3 regions of the Sanguibacter sp. TS_SC_8 genome follow, and region 3 is predicted to be linked to each of the others. Evidence: riboswitches for the same ligand, from Rfam matches in the RefSeq annotation. Region 3 holds a riboswitch; each other region holds the start of a gene.

Region 1 (4,512 bases), 1.4 Mb from region 3:
CGCCCCCGCCGGCTCGACGATGGCCGACGTGACGACGACGCTGCGCTGGCTGCCACCCGGCTACGACTGCGAGTACGACCAGCCCTGAGCGCCCACCAGGTGGTCGACCGGCCCCGCGCCGCGCCCCACCTGCAGGGCCGCGGCAGCCTCGATGGCGGCCGTGAGCCACGCCTTCGCCGTCCGGGCGCTCGCCGCCCAGTCGCCCAGGCGCGGCTGGACCGCCGCCAGGGCCGCCGACAACGAGCACCCCGTCCCGTGGGTGCTCGTGCTCGCCACCCGCCTGCCGGGCAGGACGACCGCGCCGTCACCGTCGACCAGCGCGTCGGGTGAACCCTGGCGGGCGCCGCCCGGCCCGTCGGTGCTCAGGTGCCCGCCCTTGACGAGCACCCTGGCCCCGCACCGCTGCCACAGCCGGCCACCCTGGGCAAGTGCGTCCTCCCAGGTCCGGGCCGTGGGTTCACCGAGCAGCGCAGCGAGCTCGGGGAGGTTGGGGGTGACGAGGTCGGCCAGGGCGAGCAGCCGGTGGATCCCCTGCTCGGCGTCGGGATCGAGCAGGCGGTGCCCGCTCGTGGACACCATGACCGGGTCAAGGACGACGACCGGGGGCCGCACCGCCCGGAGCCAGCCCTCGACCACCCGGGCGCAGCCCGCGTCGGCGAGCATGCCGATCTTCACCGAGTCCACGGTCACGTCATCGCTCACCGCGTGCAGTTGCTCGCGCAGGAAGTCCGGCGGCGGGACGTGGACGGCACGCACCCCGCGGGTGTTCTGCGCCACGAGCGCGGTCACCACCGCCATCCCGTAGGCGCCGTGCGCGGCGAACGACTTGAGGTCCGCGTGGATCCCGGCGCCGCCGGTCGGGTCGGTGCCGGCGATGCTGAGCACCCGGACCCGGGACGGCGCGGGGGCGGGCGGGCGTCCCGGTGGTGGGCCGGTGTCGGGTGCAGCCGGGTCGGATCGGTCGATGGCGTCGGCGTCGATGGCGTCGATGGCAGGGGTCAGCACTGGACATCCCTTCGCTAGTACGAGCTAGATCAGGTTCGACGGGTCTGGTCTCAGCCGCTCCTCCTCTCGGGCGGGCGGCACCCCGTGTCAGGTCAGACACTAACGGCCCGGTTCCCTCGAGGGGAACCGGGCCGTCAGCCAGCCGTCAGCCAGTCGTCAGCCGTGAAGCCGTCAGCCGCGCAGCTCGGCGCCGCACCGCGCGTGAGCCTGCGCGACCGCGGCCGTGCGGACGGCCGCGGTGTCCTCCGCGGTGAGGGTGCGGTCGCCCGCGCGCAGCCGCAGGGAGAAGGCCAGGGACTTCTTCCCCTCGCCCACCTGCTCTCCGGCGAAGACGTCGAAGAGCCGCAGCTCTTCGAGGAGGTCACCGGCGCCCGCGCGGACCGCGTCGAAGACGTCCTGGGCAGGCACCGCCGCGTCCACGACGAGCGCCAGGTCCTCCTTGGCGAGCGGGAACGTCGAGACCGGGGATCCCTGCAGCGGTTCGGTCGGTGCCGCCGCGAGCAGCACGTCGAGGTCGATCTCGAAGGCGACCGCACGGGCGGGCAGCCCGGTCCGCTCGATCACCTTCGGGTGCAGCTCACCGGCGTGACCGACGAACGTGCCGTCGGCCAGGGTGACCTGCGCGCAGCGGCCGGGGTGCCACGGCGCACGGTCGGTGTCCGGGCCGACCACGACGTCCACGCCGAGACGGTCGGCGACCAGCCGGACGGCCGCGATCGCGTCCGTCCAGTCCGCCGCGCGGCCCGGGCCCCACCAGCCCGGCAAGTCACGCTGACCGGCCAGCAGCCCCGCCACCTGACGGGGCTGGGCGGGCACGGCGTCGTGCAGGCGGGTGAGCTCGTCGGCGCTGGGGCGACGCGCCCCGGCCAGTGCCGGGGCCGCCGGGGCGCCGAGGACCGGGCGGGTCACCAGGCCCAGCTCGAAGAGCGCGAGGTCACCGGTCCCGCGGGCGACGTTGCGCCGCGCGGTGTCGAGCAGGGTGACGAGCAGGTTCGTGCGCATGAGGTTCTTCTCGGCGGACATGGGGTTGAGGACCCGCAGCGCCACGCGTCGTGCGTCGTCGGCGCCGAGCCCCAGGTCGTCGAGCTGTCCGGAGCCGATGAACGGGTAGCTCAGGGTCTCCACGAAACCCGCCTCGGCCAGCGCCCGGGCCACCGACCGGCGGCCCCGCTGTCCGGCGGTGAGGCCGCTCCCGGCCGGGGCGACCGGCAGGATCGAGGGGATGGTGTCGTAGCCGACGAGGCGGGCGACCTCCTCGACGAGCTCGGCCGAGCCGGTGAGGTCCGGGCGCCACGTGGGTACCAGGACGGCGACCCTCGCCTGCAGCCCGGCCCCCTCGAGGGAGGTCACCTCGCAGCCGATCTGACGGAGCACGTCGACCACCTGGTCGGCGGTGTAGGCCACCCCGACCAGACGCTCGGGCTCGGAGAGCTCAAAGGTGATCGGCGCCCGCTCGGGGAGGTCGGACAGGTCGCTGACGGCCGGGTCCGCGGTCCCGCCGCCGTGCTCGACGAGCAGATCGACGACGCGCTGAGCGGCGACGGCGGGCAGCATCGGGTCGACGCCGCGCTCGAAGCGCTTGGCCGCCTCGCTGGGCAGCTTGTGCCGGCGGGCGGTGCGGGCGATCGTCACCTGGTCGAAGTGCGCGGCCTCGATGAGCAGGTCGGTCGTGGAGGTGGTGACCTCGGTCTCGGCCCCGCCCATGACACCGGCCAGGCCGAGCACCCGCGCCCCGGTGCCTCCGGCGCTGTCGGTGATGAGCAGGTCCTCGGTGCTCAGCGCACGGTCCGCGCCGTCGAGGGTGGTCAGGCGCTCCCCGTCCTGGGCGCGGCGCACGACGATCGGGGCCACGAGGGTGGCCAGGTCGTAGGCGTGCAGCGGCTGGCCGAGGTCGAGCATGACGTAGTTCGTCACGTCGACGGCGAGGGAGATCGGTCGCATCCCGGCCTGGGTCAGGCGTCGCTGCATCCACGCCGGCGAGGGCGCCGCGGCGTCGACCCCGCGGACGATGCGGGTGACGAAACGGTCGCAGCCGACGCGGGCGTGGATCGGCGCGGAGTCGTCGACGACCACACCGAAGCCGTCCGGCGACGGCGCGGGCAGGGGCCCGCGTGCCAGGCCGAGGTCGGTGAAGACCGCGCCGGTGGAGTGAGAGAACTCCCGCGCGACGCCGCGCATGGAGAAGCAGTAGCCCCGGTCGGGCGTCACGTTGATCTCCAGGACCTCCTCGCCCAGACCCAGCAGCGCGATGGCGTCGCTCCCGGGGGTGGTCTCGTAGCCGTTGGCGGCGGTGTAGCCGAGCCGGTCGAGGACGATGATGCCGTCGTGGTCCTCACCCAGGCCGAGCTCGCGGGCCGAGCAGATCATCCCGTCGGAGACGTGGCCGTAGGTCTTGCGGGAGGCGATCGGGAACGGGCCAGGCAGGACAGCGCCAGGCAGCGCGGCCACGACGCGGTCACCGGCGACGAAGTTGTGCGCACCGCAGATGATCCCGCGCGGGATCGTGGGCCGGCCGCCGTCGTCGAGGGTGTTGTGCGCACCGACGTCGACCTGGCACCAGTTGATGACCTTGCCGTTCTTCTGCTCCTCCTTGACGAGGGAGACGACCTGTCCGACGACGAGGGGGCCGGTCACCGACGCGCCGTGCACCCCCTCCTCCTCGAGGCCGACCCGGACGAGGTCGGCTGCCAGCTGCTCGGCGGTCAGCCCCGCGGGGAGCTCGACGTGCTCGCCGAGCCAGGACAGTGCGATGTGCGGCATCAGATACCCATTCCGAAGTGCTGGGAGAAGCGGACGTCGCCCTCGACCATGTCGTGCATGTCTGCGATCCCGTGGCGGAGCATGAGCGTGCGCTCGATCCCCATGCCGAAGGCGAAGCCGGTGTACTCGTCGGGGTCGATGCCCGCGGCGAGCAGCACGTTCGGGTTGACCATGCCGCAGCCGCCCCATTCGATCCACCCGGGTCCACCCTTCTTCTGCGGGAACCACAGGTCCATCTCGGCGCTCGGCTCGGTGAAGGGGAAGAAGGACGGGCGCAGACGGGTCTTGGCGTCGGGGCCGAACATCGCCTTGGCGAAGTGGTCCAGGGTCCCCAGCAGGTGCGCCATCGTCAGGCCCTTGTCCACGGCGAGACCCTCGACCTGGTGGAACACGGGGGTGTGCGTCGCGTCGAGCTCGTCGGTGCGGAACACCTTGCCCGGGCACGCGATGTAGATGGGCAGGTCCCGCTCGAGCAGGGTGCGGGCCTGGACCGGTGAGGTGTGGGTGCGCAGCACGAGGTGCGCGGGCTCCCCCGGTGCGTCCGGGGCATCCGCGGAGCTCGCGTCGACCGGGCCGGTGACGAAGAACGTGTCCTGCATCTGGCGTGCGGGGTGGTCGGGTCCGAAGTTCAGGGCGTCGAAGTTGAACCACTCCGCCTCGACCTCGGGTCCCTCGGCGATCTCCCAGCCCATCGAGACGAAGAAGTCCCCGATCAGCTCCTGGATGGACTCGAGGGGGTGGCGGGCG
Region 2 (4,512 bases), 560 kb from region 3:
CTGCTGTCCCTGCCCACCGACGACGCGGTGACCGACGTGACCGTCGTGCCGTGCGACGACGCTCACGACGCCCAGGTGGTCGCAGCGAAGACGTTCTCCGGCGAGAGGTACCCCGGAACCGCCAAGACCATCGAGGAGACCACCGGGATCTGCCCCGGGAAGTCGATCACCTCCGACACGGTGCCGGAGACTCTCGAGTTCCTCGTATGGACCCCGAGCGAGGACTCCTGGAGCGAAGGCGACCGCAAGGGCCTGTGCATCGCCTCGAGCCCCGACGAGGAGCTCACGGACAGCCTCATCCGCTGATGTGACCGGGCCCGGGAGCAAGCGGCAGGTACACCTTGCTCCCGCGGTCCGCGAACTCCTTCGACTTCTCCGCCATGCCGGCCTCGATCGCCTCGACGGTCGTCAGCCCCTGCGCCGCCGCGTACTCGCGCACGTCGGCGGAGATCCGCATGGAGCAGAACTTCGGCCCGCACATCGAGCAGAAGTGCGCGGTCTTGGCCGGCTCGGCGGGCAGCGTCTCGTCGTGGAAGGCCCGGGCCGTGTCGGGGTCGAGGGACAGCGCGAACTGGTCGTTCCACCGGAACTCGAAGCGAGCCTTCGACAGGGCGTCGTCGCGCTCCTGCGCCCGGTGGTGCCCCTTGGCCAGGTCCGCGCTGTGGGCGGCGATCTTGTAGGTGATGACGCCGGTCTTGACGTCGTCGCGGTCCGGCAGCCCCAGGTGCTCCTTGGGAGTGACGTAGCAGAGCATCGCGGTGCCGGCCTGGGCGATGATCGCCGCCCCGATCGCCGAGGTGATGTGGTCGTAGGCGGGTGCGATGTCGGTGGCCAGCGGGCCCAGGGTGTAGAACGGCGCCTCCTCGCACAGCTCTTCCTCGAGGCGGACGTTCTCGACGATCTTGTGCATGGGCACGTGCCCGGGACCTTCGATCATCACCTGCACGCCGTAGGACTTGGCGACCTTGGTGAGCTCCCCCAGCGTCGCCAGCTCGGCGAACTGGGCGGCGTCGTTGGCGTCGGCGATGGACCCCGGGCGCAGCCCGTCCCCGAGGGAGAAGGTCACGTCATAGCGTCGCAGGATCTCGCACAGCTCGGCGAAGTGGGTGTAGAGGAACGACTCCTCGTGGCGGGCCAGGCACCAGGCAGCCATGATCGCCCCGCCGCGCGAGACGATCCCGGTCACCCGGGCCGCAGTCAGCGGGATGTACCGCAGCAGCACCCCGGCGTGCACCGTCATGTAGTCGACGCCCTGCTCGCACTGCTCGATCACGGTGTCCCGGTACACCTCCCAGGTGAGGAGGGTCGGGTCCCCCTTGACCTTCTCGAGCGCCTGGTAGATCGGGACGGTCCCGACCGGGATCGGGGAGTTCCGCAGGATCCACTCCCGGGTCTCGTGGATGTCCTTCCCGGTGGACAGGTCCATCAAGGTGTCAGCTCCCCAGCGGGCCGCCCAGACCATCTTCTCCACCTCCTCCTCGATCGAGGAGGTCACCGCGGAGTTGCCGATGTTGGCGTTGATCTTCACCCCGAAGGCCTTGCCGATGATCATCGGCTCGGACTCGGGGTGGTTGCGGTTGGCGGGGATCACCGCCCGTCCGCGGGCCACCTCGTCGAGCACGAGCTCCACCGGGACCCCTTCGCGGGCTGCGACGAAGCGCATCTCGTCGGTGACCACGCCGGCCCGCGCCCAGGCCAGCTGGGTGGCGGCGCCCTGGACCGGGTCCGGGCGTCGCCAGCTGCTGCGCACCGGCGCCAGACCGGCGGCCACGTCGATGGGCAGCGCACCGGGAGCGGAGTCGGTGTAGGGCCCGGAGGTGTCGTAGAGGTCGAGGTGCTCGCCGTTGGTGAGGTGCACCCGGCGGCCGGGGACCCGGAGCCCGGGAGCCCCGGCGACCGGGGTGTAGATCTTCGTGGACCCGGTGATGGGTCCGGTCGTCACTGATCTGCGCACAGCACTGCTGCTCATCGAGCGTCTCCCTACGTCGGCATGATCCGAACAGGTTCAAACGGTCGGCGGCGCGTGAGCCGCCCTCTCAGTTCGCTGCTGCGAACTCCCGTGGGTATGTGGTTGTGCAGGCACAGTACCTCACACCACCACACGTCGAAGAGTCAGCCACGGACCTCCAGCACAAGACCTTGACCTGCGTCTACGCCGTCGGCTCCGTCCACCGGGCGGTCGACCACGACGTGGTCGCCGTCGGCGATCTCTCCCGCGAGGATCTTGCGGGCGAGCCGGTCCCCGATCTCGCGCTGGACCAGGCGGCGCAGCGGGCGCGCCCCGTACGCCGGGTCGAAGCCCTCGATCGCCAGCCACTCCCGGGCTGCGTCGGTGACCTCGAGCTCGAGCCGGCGGTCGGTCAGCCGGCGCCCGAGCTCGGTCACCTGGATGTCGACGATGTAGCCGAGCTCGTCCAGGTCGAGGGGGTCGAAGAGGACCACGTCGTCGAGCCGGTTGAGGAACTCCGGCTTGAACGCCTCCCGCACCGCCTGCATGACCGAGGCGCGCTTGGCGCCCGCGTCGAGCAGCGGGTCGACGAGGTACTGGGAGCCAAGGTTGGAGGTCAGCACGAGGATGACGTTGCGGAAGTCGACCGTGCGGCCCTGGCCGTCGGTGAGGCGGCCGTCGTCGAGCACCTGGAGCAGGATGTCGAAGACCTCCGGGTGGGCCTTCTCCACCTCGTCGAAGAGCACGACGGAGTAGGGGCGACGTCGCACCGCCTCGGTGAGCTGGCCGCCCTCCTCGTAGCCGACGTAGCCCGGGGGCGCCCCGACGAGGCGGGCCACCGAGTGCTTCTCGGAGTACTCGGACATGTCGATGCGCACCATGGCGCGCTCGTCGTCGAACAGGAAGTCCGCGAGCGCCTTGGCCAGCTCGGTCTTGCCGACGCCGGTGGGGCCCAGGAAGAGGAAGGAGCCGGTGGGCCGGTTGGGGTCGGAGACCCCGGCCCGCGCCCGGCGGACGGCGTCGGCCACGGTCGCCACGGCGGCCTTCTGCCCGATCAGCCGCTCGCCGATGACCTTCTCCATGGACAGCAGCTTCTCGCTCTCGCCCTGGAGCATCCGCCCGGCCGGGATCCCGGTCCAGGCGGAGACGACCTCGGCGATCTCGTCGGCGTCGACCTTGTCGCCCACCAGCGGGGCGGGACGGTCGGCGGAGCTCTCGGTGCTCTCGGAGATCTCGGCACGCTCGGCGTCGGCCAGCTCGCGCTCCAGGGCCGGGATCTCCCCGTACCGGATGCGCGACGCCGTCTCCAGGTCCGCGTCCCGCTCGGCGCGTGCGGCGCGGGTGTCGAGGTCGGCGAGCTTCTCGCGCAGCTCTCCCACCCGGTTGAAGCCGCCCTTCTCGGCGGCCCAGCGGGCGTTGAGCGCGACGAGCTCCTCCTTGCGGTCGGCGAGGTTGGCCCTCAGCGCGCCCAGGCGCGCGCGGGAGGCCTCGTCGTCGGACTTCTCCAGCGCGAGCTCCTCCATCTCCAGGCGCGTCACGGCGCGCTGGAGCACGTCGATCTCGACCGGGGAGGAGTCCATCTCCATCCGCAGCCGTGAGGCCGCCTCGTCGACGAGGTCGATCGCCTTGTCGGGGAGCTTGCGGCCGGTGATGTAGCGGTCGGAGAGGGAGGCGGCCGCGACGAGCGCGGCGTCGGAGATGGTCACCCGGTGGTGCGCCTCGTAGCGGGACTTCAGCCCGCGCAGGATCGCGACCGTGTCTTCCACGGACGGTTCGCCCACAAATACCTGCTGGAACCGGCGCTCGAGCGCGGGGTCCTTCTCGATGTGCTGGCGGTACTCGTCGAGCGTGGTCGCGCCGACCAGGCGCAGCTCGCCGCGGGCGAGCATGGGCTTGAGCATGTTGCCCGCGTCCATCGCGCCCTCGCCGCCCGCGCCGGCGCCGACGACCGTGTGCAGTTCGTCGATGAACGTGACGATCTCGCCGTCGGACCCCTTGATCTCCTCCAGGACCGCCTTGAGGCGTTCCTCGAACTCCCCGCGGTACTTCGCGCCGGCGACCATGGCCGCCAGGTCGAGGGAGATGAGGCGCTTGCCCTTGAGGGAGTCGGGGACGTCGCCGGCGACGATCCGCTGGGCGAGTCCCTCCACGACGGCGGTCTTGCCGACACCGGGGTCACCGATGAGCACGGGGTTGTTCTTGGTCCGGCGGCTGAGCACCTGGACCACCCGGCGGATCTCGGAGTCACGCCCGATGACCGGGTCGAGCTTGCCCTCGCGGGCTGCCTCGGTGAGGTCGACGCCGTACTTGCCCAGCGCCTCGTAGGTGCCTTCCGGGTTGGCGCTGGTCACCCGCTTGCCTCCGCGCACGACGGGGACCGCGGCGGCGAGCTTGTCGCGGGTCGCGCCGGCGCTCTTGAGGAGGTCGGCGGCCGGGGACGGCGCGGCGGCGAGGCCGAGCAGCAGGTGTTCGGTCGAGATGTAGTCGTCCTCGAGGTCGGCCTGCTCCTTGCGGGCGCGCTGCAGCACCGCGGACATCGCCGAGGAGAGCGTGGGCTGCGCGAC
Region 3 (4,512 bases):
GACCGGTCCTCGCTCCCCGGGAGCCCGACGACGTCGAGCAGCTCGGCCACGCGGGCGCGCCGGGCTGCCTTGGGCACGCCGTGCATACGCAGCCCGTACTCGACGTTGCCGGCGACGTTGCGGTGGGCGAAGAGCTGACCGTCCTGGAACATCAGGCCGAAGCCGCGCAGGTGCACCGGCACGTGCCCGACGTCGGCGCCGTCCCACAGCACCCGCCCGCCGGCCACCGGCTCGAGGCCGGCGACGGCGCGCAGCAGACTCGACTTGCCGCACCCGGACGGCCCGAGCAGCGCCACGACCTCCCCGGGCGCGATGGTGAGGGTGACGTGGTCGACCGCTGTCACGGCCCCGGCCGACTCGCGGCGGCGGGTCTGCGTGGCCGGGTAGGTCACCACGACGTCGTCGATCCGCAGCCCGGCGACACGTTCTTGCCCGCGGTCCTGCCCAGCCGCCGCGTCCTGCGCGGGGCGGGCACCGGCGTCGGGCAGCGAGGAGCCTGCGCCGGGAACTGCGGCGACGTGATCGATGGCAACCATCAGAACTCTCCTGTTCGTTCTCCGCGCAGCCGCTCCGCGAGGAGCATGACGGTCGCGGTGATGAGGGCGAGGACGACCGAGGCCGCGAGCGCCATGCCGTAGTTCTCGGCGCCCGGACGGCCGATGAGGCGGAAGATGACGATCGGCAGGGTCGCGGTCTCGGGGCGGGCGAGGAAGGACGTCGCGCCGAACTCCCCGAGGGAGACGGCGAAGGCGAAGCCGATGGCCAGGCCGAGGGAGCGGGCGGCGATCGGCCAGTCGACCGTGGCGAGCACCTTCCTGGGCGGCGCGCCGAGGGTGGCGGCGGCCTCGCGCTGGCGCGGGTCGATGGCGCGCAGCACCGGCAGCACCGTGCGGACCACGAGCGGCGTCGCGACAACCGCCTGCGCGATCGGCACGAGCAGCCCGGAGGTGCGCAGGTCGATGTCCAGCCCGAGCGGCTTGTCCAAGGTGATGAGGAAGCCGAACCCGACGGTCACCGCGGACACCCCGAGCGGCAGCATGAAGACGGAGTCCATGGCCGAGATCGCGCGGCGGGCGCGCGGTGCGCGCGGGCGCCGGCTCACCACGAGCGCGACGAGGCCGCCGACGACGAGCGCGATCGCGGTCGCCCCGGCCGCGGTCCGCAGCGACGTGGCCGCCGCTTCCCACACGGTCACGGTGAGCGCGTTCCGGCCTCCGGTGGTCCCGAGCGCCGCGTAGTTCCCCAGCCCCCAGCCCGACGGCGTGCGCAGCGACTTCGCGACGAGGTTGGCCAGCGGCCAGACGAGCAGCACCCCCACCACGACGACGGTCACCGCGGTCGGCAGCGCGTCGGCGCCGAGGCGACCACGGGGTCCGCGCAGCCGCAGCGGGTGGGTGGACCGGGTGGTCGCGGAGAGGTTGAGCGCGTGCTCGCGGCGCGAGCGCGCCCGGGAGGCCACCCACAGTGCGATCGAGACGATGACGAGCTGGGCGACGGAGAGCACCGCGGCGGTGCGCAGGTCGAGGAACTGCACGGTCTGCATCCAGATCTCGGTCTCGATCGTCCCGTACCGCTGCCCGCCCAGGACGAGGACCACCCCGAAGGCCGTCGCACAGAAGAGGAACACCACGGCCGCGGCGGAGGCGATCGCCGGGGCGAGCGCCGGCAGGGTCACCGTCCGGAACGCCCGGGCCGGTGAGGCACCGAGCGCCCGGGCGGCCTGCTCGGCCCGCGGGTCCAGGTGCTCCCACAGCCCCCCGACCGTGCGCACCACGACGGAGTAGTTGAAGAAGACGAGCGCCGCGATGATCGCCGCGAACGTCCCGTCCCACCCGAGCCACCCCAGCGGCCCCGACTCGCTCAGCAGCGCCCGAAACGCCACCCCCACGACCACGGTCGGCAGCACGAACGGCACCGTCACCAGCGCCCGAACCACCCCCTGCCCCCGGAACGAGCACCGGTACAGCACATAGGCCCCCGGCACCCCCAACCCCACAGACAGCACCGTCCCCAGCACCCCCTGCCCCACCGTCAACCCCACGATCCGCCACGTCCGCCGCTCCGAGAACACCTCAGCAAACCCGCTCAGATCGAGCGTCCCGTCCACCCAGAACCCGCGCCCCACCAGCGAAGACACCGGCCACACGAAGAACATCGCGAGGAAGGCGACCGGCACCGCAACGGCAACCGCCCAGGCAACGACCCGCCCCCAGGTACGCGATGGCGAAGCCGAGCCCGTACGCGACGGCGAAGCCGAGCCCCCCGTAAGCGATGCCGCAGGCGAGCCCACCCCAGCCCACTCCCCACTCCCCCGAGGTGAGCCTTCTACGAAGGGAGGAGGCGGGGCGCCCGTCCCGGTGTGGTGGGCGTCAAGGCGCGACGAAGGAGCGCCCGGGCAGGACGGGCGCCCCGCCTCCTCCCGCCCGACCCCAACCACAGGCAAACCCACAAGCTACCCAATCACCGAAGCAGTCCAGTCCTTGATCCACGAGTCCCGGTTCTCAGAGATCAAGGCAGCATCCACCGCAATAGGCGCCTCAGGCACCGGCGCGAACGAAGCCCACTCAGCCGGCACCGCCACATCCGGGTTCACCGGGTACATGTACATCGCCCCCGGCACCTCAGCCTGGAACGTCTCCCCCAGCAGGAAGTCGATGAACTCCTGCGCACCGTCCGGGTTCGACCCGTTGGCCAGCACCCCCGCGTACTCCACCTGCCGGAAGCACGTCCCCAGCAGCGCCGCCGTCGTGGTGGAGGCCCCGTCCTCGCTCACCGTGAACGCCGGGGAGGAGGCGTAGGACAGCACGATCGGTCGGGCGCCCTCCCCTCCGCCACCGGTGAAGTCGGTGTAGTACGCGTCCTCCCAGCCTTCGACGACCTTGAGGCCGTTGTCGGTGAGCTGGGTCCAGTAATCGAGGTACCCGTCTTCGCCGAACTCCCCGATGGTGGCGAAGAGGAAGGACAGCCCCGGGCTCGAGGTGGCCGGGTTGGTCACGACCGTGAGGTCCTTGTAGGCCGGCGTCGTGAGGTCTGCCAGGGTCGCGGGCACGGTCACGCCGTTGTCGGCGAACCATGCGGTGTCGATGTTCAGGCAGACGTCGCCGTAGTCGATCGGGGTGAGTGACCCTTCGTCGACGAGGAGGTCGCTCGCGGAGTCGGGCAGCGCCGGGGAGGTGTAGGGCGTGAAGACACCTGCGTCGACGGCGCGGGAGGCGAAGGAGTTGTCGATCCCGAAGGCGACGTCTCCGAGCGGTGCGTCGGTCGTGAGCACGAGCTTGTTGGCGAGCGCCCCGCCGTCCCCGGTCGTGATGAGGTTGAGGGTGAGCCCGCTCTCCTGCTCGAAGGCCGCCTTGGCCTCGTCGCTGATGGAGAAGGAGTCGTGGACGACGACGTCGAGCGTCGTGGGCGCCCCGTCCGACCCGTCCGCTTTGGCCGCGTCGGGGTCTTCGGCGCAGGCGCCGAGGGTGAGAGCCAGCCCGCCCGCGAGGGCGGTGGCGGTGAGACGGGTGAAACGGCGTCGTGCATGGATGGTGTTCATCGTGCTGCGTCCTCCTGGACTGTTCGCCACAGAAGGGGTACCACGCTGGGCGTGGCGAGATTCCCGACTCCCTACACCGGTGCTAACCGGATCAGGTTCGAGGGTCTGCGGTAGTCCGCACTCTCAGCGCTGAATCGCGCTCCCCTGTCGTTCTCGACGAGTTTACCTCCGCTGGGTGGTGTGCGGGGCCGCGCTGTGCCGACTAGCGTTAGGTGATCAGGGAAGACAGTGATCAAACCTTCGGAGGAACCGTGGCACAGGACCAGTCGATGTCCGTCAAGTTCGCAGCGCTCGTCGTGTCGGTCGGCGCCGGGTGGCTGGCTCAGAGGGCCGTCACAGCCCTGTGGACCAAGGCCACCGGACACAACCCGGCATCCGTGGACGACGACGACGCCACGATGGTCAGCATCGTCACCTTCGCCGCAGTCACCGGCGCGACGGCGGCCCTCACCCGGGTCCTCGCCGCGCGCGGGACCGCGCGGGTCGCGAACCGGATGGCTGACCGCAAGGCCTGACCGCCCGCGCCACCAGAGCGCCCCCACCGGACCGCCGCAGCGCGGGTCTGGTGGGGGCGCTCTCCGCTGCGCACCACGTCCCACCTCGCGGGGGACTTCTCCCCATCTTTTTCCCGGCCGACATTGGGTACTCTCTGGTGCGGAATTCATGCAGGCGGAGGGTGGGGGCGTGACCGAGGAAGATCTCGCGGACCAGGTCCAGGACGCTCTGGCGACCGCCCACCGGCACGCCGCACGGGCGCGCCGCGCGGCCGTGGAGATCGCCGAGCTGCGCGGGTCGGGGCATTCTCGCGGGGGCGAGGTCACCGCGCTCGTGGACCACCGCGGGCTGGTCCAGGACGTGACGCTCAGCGCTGCGGCGATGCGGTTGGACGCCTCGGGGCTCCGCGCTGCCGTGCTCGCGAGCATCGCTGACGCGGGCGCACACCTGCGGGTCCAGGCCGCCGAGGCGACCGAGGG

What was found. Region 3 has a riboswitch for thiamine pyrophosphate ahead of ACWA15_RS01440 (thiamine ABC transporter substrate-binding protein). Riboswitches for the same ligand answer to the same signal wherever they lie in the genome.
Region 1: another riboswitch for thiamine pyrophosphate. It lies ahead of thiD (bifunctional hydroxymethylpyrimidine kinase/phosphomethylpyrimidine kinase); the one in region 3 lies ahead of ACWA15_RS01440 (thiamine ABC transporter substrate-binding protein).
Region 2: another riboswitch for thiamine pyrophosphate. It lies ahead of thiC (phosphomethylpyrimidine synthase ThiC); the one in region 3 lies ahead of ACWA15_RS01440 (thiamine ABC transporter substrate-binding protein).

Annotation. Positions count from the first base shown of each region.
Region 1 covers NZ_CM143955.1:1,737,135-1,741,646, reverse strand. Annotated here, with positions in the region: gene ACWA15_RS07885 (hypothetical protein) at 1-88, shown strand, start outside; gene thiD (bifunctional hydroxymethylpyrimidine kinase/phosphomethylpyrimidine kinase) at 61-1,005, opposite strand; TPP riboswitch at 995-1,100, opposite strand; gene pheT (phenylalanine--tRNA ligase subunit beta) at 1,177-3,765, opposite strand; gene pheS (phenylalanine--tRNA ligase subunit alpha) at 3,765-4,512, opposite strand, start outside.
Region 2 covers NZ_CM143955.1:3,867,188-3,871,699, forward strand. Annotated here, with positions in the region: gene ACWA15_RS17420 (septum formation family protein) at 1-306, shown strand, start outside; gene thiC (phosphomethylpyrimidine synthase ThiC) at 296-1,969, opposite strand; TPP riboswitch at 1,959-2,071, opposite strand; gene clpB (ATP-dependent chaperone ClpB) at 2,113-4,512, opposite strand, start outside.
Region 3 covers NZ_CM143955.1:328,640-333,151, reverse strand. Annotated here, with positions in the region: gene ACWA15_RS01450 (ABC transporter ATP-binding protein) at 1-536, opposite strand, end outside; gene ACWA15_RS01445 (ABC transporter permease) at 536-2,155, opposite strand; gene ACWA15_RS01440 (thiamine ABC transporter substrate-binding protein) at 2,453-3,538, opposite strand; TPP riboswitch at 3,590-3,694, opposite strand; gene ACWA15_RS01435 (DUF4235 domain-containing protein) at 3,790-4,053, shown strand; gene ACWA15_RS01430 (YbaB/EbfC family nucleoid-associated protein) at 4,223-4,512, shown strand, end outside.